2 regions of the Rhodoferax sediminis genome follow, and region 1 is predicted to be linked to the other one. Evidence: predicted binding sites of a transcription regulator. Region 1 holds the regulator's gene; the other holds the start of a gene.
The links. Region 1 encodes sigma-54, which starts transcription at its own class of promoters, with help from an activator protein. Its sites were predicted from a motif close to TGGCANGNAANCTGCTTT; they were not measured.

Region 1 (4,087 bases):
CTTGATCACCTACAACAACGCAACCGACGTGTTCACCGTGGATGGCACGGTCACGAATCCGACGGGCGGCGTTGCGGGCGGCCCCGCGCGCACGCGCATCCGCGCCATGCTGGCACCCAAGGCCACTGCCTCCGCGCCGGCGGGCACGGCGCCAGCGCCTGCTGTGCCGGCACCCGTACTGCGTCCCAGCAGCACCCTCGGCGGGGATCCAAAGTGACGGGCGACGCAGCGACGCATGCCGTGCGCGACGTGCCGAGCCGGCTCGAAGCGCGCCACCTGCAAAAAACCTATGGCAGCCGCATGGTCGTGAAGGATGTGTCGCTGTCGGTGCAAAAAGGCGAGGTGGTGGGCCTGCTCGGGCCCAACGGTGCAGGCAAGACGACCTCGTTCTACATGATCGTGGGCCTGGTGCGGGCCGACGCCGGCGAGATCACCATCGACGGCGGCCCGGTCGAACACATGCCGATCCACCGCCGTTCGCGCCTGGGCCTGAGCTATCTGCCGCAGGAGGCGTCGATTTTTCGCAAACTCACGGTGGAAGAAAACGTGCGCGCGGTGCTGGAGCTGCAGCGCCATGGCGCCGATGGCGACCAGGCCGGCCGTGCGCTGTCCAAAAGCGAGATCGAGGAGCGTCTCACGACGCTCTTGCAGGACCTGCGGGTGGAGCACCTGCGCGATTCGTCCGCGCTGTCGCTGTCGGGCGGCGAGCGCCGGCGCGTCGAGATTGCGCGCGCGCTGGCGACGCAGCCGCGCTTCATCCTGCTCGACGAGCCATTTGCCGGCATCGACCCGATCGCGGTGATCGAGATCCAGCGCATCATCGTTTTCCTCAAGAGCCGGGGCATCGGCGTGCTCATCACCGACCACAACGTGCGCGAAACCCTGGGCATCTGTGACCATGCCTTCATCATCAATGATGGCCACGTGCTGGCGCAGGGCACCCCTTCGGAGATCGTCGACAACGCCGATGTGCGCCGGGTGTACCTGGGCGAGCATTTCCGCATGTGAATATGGCCCCCACGCTTGTCACTGCGTGTACTGCGCTGCCCCCCGAGGGGGCCGTCGGCCGCCTTGGGGCGGCCCGGCGCCGGCCGGGTGCTCCCCGCGCTTGCCATTGCGTGTACTGCTTCTCCTTGGGGCGGCGCGGCGGTCGCCTGACGCCATGAAGCAGGGCCTGTCACTTCGCATTTCGCAGCATCTGGCGCTGACGCCGCAGCTGCAGCAGTCGATCCGGCTGCTGCAGCTCTCGACGCTGGAGCTGAGCCAGGAAGTGGAGCAGATGCTCGATGACAACCCGTTCCTGGAGGTCGCCGAGCTGGAAGCGCCGCGCGAGGAATTCGGCCTGGCGCAGTCCGACACGCGGGTGCGCGAAGACGACCGTGACACCGATTTTGCTACTAATTCGGTAGCTGGTAGCCAGGACGACATGAGGGCTACAGCTCAAAATGATGCTGAATTTCCGCTGTCGGGCCGCGACGAAGAGCAAAGCTGGGACGGTGACGGCACCAGCGAGGTCCGGCCCGACGACAGCGAATGGGGCGGCGACGCGCCCGCGCGCAGCAACAACCTGGGCGACGCGGATGCAATGGATGCCACCGAGCTGGCGGGCAGTCAGGAATCGCTGCAGTCGCACCTGCACCGCCAGGCGCTCTCACTGCGCCTGTCGCAGGAAGACCGCGCCGCGCTGCACTTCCTGATCGAATCGCTGAATGACGACGGCTACCTGGAAGACACGCTGCAGTCGCTGGCCGAAGGGCTGGCCGGCACCGACGAGGCGCAGGTGGAGGAACTGGTGCAGTGTTTCACGGTGGCGTTGTCGCTCTTGCAGCACCTGGAGCCCACGGGCGTCGGCGCGCGGCATCTGGGCGAATGCCTGGCGCTGCAGCTGCGCGCACTGCAGGACTTTGATCACGGCGACCCGGCGCGCCAGGAGGTCGTCGAGGTGGCGCTGCGCATGTGCGCCCAGCCCATGGACCTGCTGGCGCGGCGCGACGTGCGGCGACTGGTGCAGCTGTGCGGCGCCACTGAAGCGCAGGTCAAGGCCGCCATGGCGCTGATCGGCCGGCTCGAGCCCAAGCCGGGGCGGCGCTTCGTGCAGGTCGAGCGCAATATCGTGGTGCCCGACGTGATCGTGACCAACGTCGGGCGCGGCGGCCAGCCCAAGTTTCGCGTGCAGCTCAATCCCGACGTGATGCCGCGCCTGCGCGTGCACGACATCTATGCCAATGCACTCAAGCAACACAAGAGCGGCGGGCGCGATGCGTCGAACCACGCGGCGCTGCAGCAGCGGCTGCAGGAGGCGCGCTGGTTCATCAAGAACATCCAGCAGCGTTTCGACACCATCCTGCGCGTGGCCAACGCCATCGTGGAGCGGCAAAAGAGCTTCTTTGTGCACGGCGAGCTGGCGATGCGCCCGCTGGTGCTGCGCGAGATTGCCGACGAACTCGGCCTGCACGAGTCCACCATCTCGCGCGTGACCACCGCCAAGTACATGGCCACGCCGTATGGCACCTTCGAGCTCAAATACTTCTTTGGCTCGGGCCTGGGCACCGAAACCGGCGGCAATGCCTCGAGCACAGCAGTGCGCGCACTGATCAAGCAGTTTGTGGCGGCTGAAGATCCCTGCAAGCCGCTCAGCGATAACCAGATTGCCGACATGCTGAAGGAACAGGGCATCGAGTGCGCGCGCCGCACCGTGGCCAAATACCGCGAGGCGCTGCGGATCGCCCCCACCAACCTGAGAAAAACCCTGTGAACCAGCTGCAACTTTTTCTGCCCTGCGCGGCCGGCGTGGAAGCCTTGCTGGGCCTGGAGGCGCAGCGCATCACCGGCGCCGCCGAGCGGGATCTGCAGACGCTGCGCGGCGGCGTGCAGCTTAACGCGTCGTGGCGCGATGCGCTGCTGCTGAACCTGCACAGCCGGCTGGCCCAGCGCGTGCTGGTCGAGCTCTCCAACACCGAGTATCGCAACGAACAGGATCTGTACCACGCCGCCGCCAGCGTGGCCTGGGAGATCTGGTTCACGACCCGGCAGACCTTCAAGGTCGAGGTCACGGCGCAGCACAGCCCGTTGACCAGCCTGAACTTTGCCGCGCTCAGAATCAAGGACGCGATTGCCGACCGCTTCCGCCACAAGAGCGGCGTGCGCCCCGACGTGGACACCCAGTGGCCCGACGCGCGTATCTACCTGCACCTGACGACCGACCGCGCCCTGCTCTACATCGACACCTCGGGTGAGCCGCTGTTCAAGCGCGGCTGGCGCGAGGACAAGGGCGAGGCCCCGCTGAAGGAAACGCTGGCCGCCGCCATGCTGGCCGCCAGCGGCTGGGATGCCGCGACGCCGCTGTACGACCCGTGCTGCGGCAGCGGCACGATCGCGATCGAGGCGGCGCAAATCGCCTGCCGCATCGCGCCGGGGTCGCTGCGCCGCTTCGGCTTCGAGAAGCTGTTGCCGTTCCAGAGTCATGTCTGGTCCGCTATCAAAAACGAAGCGCTGGCGGCACAAACGACACCGGCCGCACCCATATTTGGCAGTGACGTGGCGCACCGGATGGTGGATTTCGCGCAGCGCAACGCGGCGCGCGCCGGCGTCGGCGCCGCGGTGGAATTCCGCGGCGGCGACGCACTGCAGCGGCTGCCGCCGGCGGCCAGCGGCGTGATGCTGGTGAATCCTCCCTATGGCGAGCGCATCGAGGTCGCCGGCGTGGCCGGAGGCGGCGCGCGCGGGCGCGTCTTCACGCAGGACGTGGCGCGCTTCGGCGCGCGTGAGAGCGCCCAGATGGACAGCGAGGAAGGCGGCGAATTCTTCAGCCGTCTCGCCGCCCACTGGAAGAAAAACTACGCCGGCTGGACCGCTTGGGTGCTGACGCCCGACCTGAAACTGCCCAGCCGCATGCGCCTGAAGGAATCGCGCCGCGTGCCGATGTGGAACGGCCCGATCGAATGCCGCCTGTTCCGCTTCGACATGGTCCAGGGCTCTGCGCGCAAAAGCGGGGAAAAAATGGGGTTGGACCGCGAAAATGGGGTCGGATCACCGGGCGGAAAAATGGGGTCGGATCACCGGGAGTGAAACGGACGTGTGCTCTGAC
Region 2 (4,087 bases), 1.2 Mb from region 1:
CACGGCGACCAGCGTCGCCAGCAGGTCAAACGCCTGGAAACGCGAGGCGGCAGTAGGGGCGGGCTTGCTCAAGCCGTCTATTGTGCTGCAGCTGGCGCAGGAAGGCGGCTCAACTCGCGCTGGATACCATCAATATCGCTCTGGTTGCGATCGATACTGGCCTTGAGTTCCGCCACGCGATCGAGGTATTTCTGGTGGTTGCGGTGCTCGGGGCCCAGCATTTCGGGCTGGCCATTGTTGTACTGCGCGAGCAGGTCGGTCTGCCGGGCCTGGGCCTTGCTCAGCTCCGACTCCAGGATGGCGCGTGCGTCCGCATCGCGGGCCCGCTGGTCGGCAGCGCCCACCCGCGGCTGCGGGGCAGCGCCGGCACGCGCGGGTGCCGCGGCCGTGCTGGGCCGGGTGCCCGGCACGATGGTGATGTTGCCTCCCGCAAAGGGCTTGCAGCCACGGGCCTTGGCGTCCGAGGCATTGTTGGTGTATTCGTTGCCGCAGCGGTAGATTTGGCTCTGGGCAAAGCTGCTGGCGGCGAGAAGGACGCTGGCGAACGGAAGAAGTGAGATCAATAGTGCTTTTTTCATACAGTTTCCGAGCATGACACGCCAGGGAAGTTCATTGAAGTATCGCCCAATCAACTTCGAACGCAAAATTTGCCCAGCACCAGGCGCCGACGGCTCGCCAGTACGGATCGGCCGCCCATAAAAAAGGCGGCACAGGCCGCCTTTTTTCAGCTTCCTCGCGATTACAGCGAGTAATACATGTCGAACTCAATGGGGTGCGTGGCCATGCGCAAGCGCGTGACTTCACCCATCTTCAGCTCGATGTAGGCGTCCAGCATGCTGTCGGAAAACACGCCGCCCTTGGTCAGGAAGCCGCGCTCGGCATCCAGGTGGTCCAGCGCCTGGTCCAGGCTGTGGCAGACGGTTGGCACTTTCGCATCTTCCTCGGGCGGCAGGTGGTACAGGTCCTTGGTCGCGGCTTCGCCAGGATGGATCTTGTTTTCGACGCCATCCAGCCCCGCCATCAGCAGTGCTGCAAAACCGAGGTACGGGTTCATCAGCGGATCGGGGAAGCGCGCTTCGACGCGGCGGCCCTTGGGGTTGGCCACATACGGAATGCGGATCGAGGCAGAACGGTTTTTGGCCGAGTAGGCCAGCTTCACCGGGGCTTCGTAGCCGGGCACCAGGCGCTTGTAGCTGTTGGTGCCGGGATTCGTGATGGCATTGAGCGCGCGCGCGTGCTTGATGATGCCGCCGATGTAGTACAGCGCAAAATCCGACAGGCCGGCGTAGCCGTCGCCCGCAAACAGGTTCTTGCCGTCTTTCCAGACCGACTGGTGCACGTGCATGCCCGAGCCGTTGTCGCCGACGATGGGCTTGGGCATGAAGGTGGCGGTTTTGCCATAGGCGTTGGCCACGTTCCAGACCACGTATTTGAGGATCTGGGTCCAGTCGGCACGCTCGACCAGCGTGCTGAACCTGGTGCCGATTTCGTTCTGGCCGGCGCCGCCCACTTCGTGGTGGAACACTTCCACGGGCACGCCCAGCGACTCGAGAACCAGGGATATTTCAGCGCGCATGTCCTGCGTGCTGTCGACCGGTGGCACGGGAAAGTAGCCACCCTTGACGGTGGGACGGTGGCCGCGGTTTCCGCCTTCGAGCTTTTTGCCGCTGTTCCAGGGCGCTTCGTATTCTTCGATCTTGAAGAAAGTACCCGACATGTCGGTGTTCCAGCGCACGTCGTCGAAGATGAAGAATTCGGGCTCCGGGCCGAAAAAGGCGGTGTCGCCAATGCCGGAGGCCTTGAGGTAGGCCTCGGCGCGCTTGGCGATCGAGCGCGGGTCGCGGTCATAGGCCTTGCCGTCACCGGGCTCGAGCACGTCGCAACTCATGAACAGCGTGGTTTCTTCGTAAAACGGGTCGATGTTGGCGGTATTGGCGTCCGGCATCAGCAGCATGTCGGAGGCTTCGATGCCCTTCCAGCCGCCAATGGATGAACCATCGAACGCGTGCCCGGCGCTGAATTTATCTTCATCGAAATGTGAAGCGGGAACGGTGACGTGCTGCTCTTTGCCGCGGGTATCGGTGAAACGGAAGTCGACAAACTTGACTTCGTTTTCCTTCACCATTTTCATCACGTCTGCGACGGTCTTTGCCATCAGTTTCTCCTGGTTGGAAGTTGGTTAAAAAATTCTGGGAACGGCAAGCTAATGCAGTTTCTGTGCCAAAGCCGACGCGTCTGTTTTGGGCCGAGCCTCGTATTCTGCCTTGAGGCGGTACGTTGTCGCCGACTCGCGCCCGCTTTTTTGGCCCAGCGGGTTTTGGAATGCACCATATTGGTACGCTGTATCGCCGAACCTTATTGGTGCATCAAGTTTTACGCACCAATTCGGGGCCTAATTGCGCGTTAAAACCGTGCAGCCCTGCCAGCAAGACCGGGTAGGCGGCAGCCACCGCGGCCGGATCACCCTTCACGCCAAGCTCTATATGGCGGCCATATTCGGGGTGATCCACGCTGGGCAGGCTGAATACCTTGACGCCCGCATGCACTCGCTCGATTTCTTCCATCAAGGGCGTGAGCGCCGCTTCCATGGAGCCAAACACGATGACCGATTTTTCCTCGTAAGCGGCTTGCCGGAACAGGTGCGCGTAATGGTGCTCGAGCACCCACTCGATCATGGGCCAGGCCATGACGGGAAAGCCCGGCACGAAATGCACCGCGCCACCGCCCGGGCCGGCACAGCTGAAGCCCGGAATCTTGTTGTAGGGATTGGGAATCAGCTGTGCGCCTTGGGGAAAGACGCCCATGTTGAGGCGGTGGATGTTATCCGGCCGATCCGGTTCGTAGGTCGTGCCCTGCTCCCTGGCGATATCCTGCATGCGCTCGCGAATCAGGCGCTCGGCTTGCGGGTGCAATTCAAGAGGCACGCCAAGCGCCCTGGCTGCGCATTGGCGCGTATGGTCGTCGGGTGTGGCGCCGATGCCGCCACAGCAAAACGCCGCATCGCCCGAGGCGAAGGCGCGGCGCAGCGTGGCTGTGATGCGTTCGGGCACATCGCCAAGGCACTCGGCGTAGTCGAGCTGCAGGCCGCGCTCGCCCAGCAATTCGATGACCCGGGGCATGTGCTTGTCGGCACGCTTGCCCGAGAGGATCTCGTCACCGACGATGATGAGCCCGAAATGGGGCCGCTCTTCAGGATGCGGGTGTTTGAGGGGTTGTGGCGGGGTCTGGATGGAGGTCATGGGGCAAGGCAGCAGGGGCAATCGGGGCGGGCGGCACCAAAGCAGTATTCTGTGCGCGCAGGTTTTCCAGGGCCGTGAGGCAATAGTGCGAGAACCACAGCGACGAGAATGCAAAGATCAGGGTGTAGATCCAGATCGCCACCGGCACCAGGATCACAAACGCGGCCGCAAACAGCGCGCCCGAGGCCCATACGATGCTGGGCGCGGCGCCCAGGTAGCCCGAGAGAACGCCAATGCCCAACAGCCAGCCCCGATGGCGGCGGAAGATCTCGCGCCGCTCATCGCGGCTGGCATGGCTGGACAGGGCATCGAAAGCCATGACGCGATACGTCAGCCAGCCCCAGATCAGCGGCGGCAGGATCAGAATCAGGGGCGGCACCAGCCACAGCGGAATCGAGATCACCAGTGCGATCGCGGCAAGCAAGGTGGAGCCGAGCGACCAGAGGATGCTGACCAGCACAGAGCCGCCCTTCTTGCGCTCCAGAGTGGGGAAACGGCGCTCGGCGACCAGCCCCACCAGCGCGGGCGTCATCAGGGCGGCCACGATCAGCAGCGACACGATCACCAGCAGCGGCGTGACGGTGAAGATCACGATCAGCGGGGCCGCCACGGTCTTGAGGTTGCCCGCGCCAACCCCTTCCAGCCACGACCACAGGTGGGTGAGCCAGACGGAGGCGTCCAGCATGCCGCGCACCCAATCGAGCGCGGGCGTCCAGAAAAAATAGCCCAACCCCAGGGAGAGCCCGACCATGATGACCAATGGCAGGAATGACAGCGCAATCACGCGCGGGCGAAGGCAATACGCCACCGCGCGCCAGAACGAATCGAGAAATAGGGCCATGGCCTGA

Region 2: the regulator sigma-54 is predicted to act here: its motif matches at 2,206-2,223, upstream of glnA (type I glutamate--ammonia ligase).

What each region holds. Positions count from the first base shown of each region.
Region 1 covers NZ_CP035503.1:261,914-266,000, forward strand. The annotation lists gene lptA (lipopolysaccharide transport periplasmic protein LptA) at 1-217, shown strand, start outside; gene lptB (LPS export ABC transporter ATP-binding protein) at 214-1,008, shown strand; gene EUB48_RS01295 (RNA polymerase factor sigma-54) at 1,163-2,755, shown strand; gene EUB48_RS01300 (THUMP domain-containing class I SAM-dependent RNA methyltransferase) at 2,752-4,068, shown strand.
Region 2 covers NZ_CP035503.1:1,431,159-1,435,245, reverse strand. The annotation lists gene glnL (nitrogen regulation protein NR(II)) at 1-81, opposite strand, end outside; gene EUB48_RS06890 (hypothetical protein) at 78-578, opposite strand; gene glnA (type I glutamate--ammonia ligase) at 740-2,155, opposite strand; gene EUB48_RS06880 (competence/damage-inducible protein A) at 2,367-3,239, opposite strand; gene EUB48_RS06875 (EI24 domain-containing protein) at 3,190-4,080, opposite strand.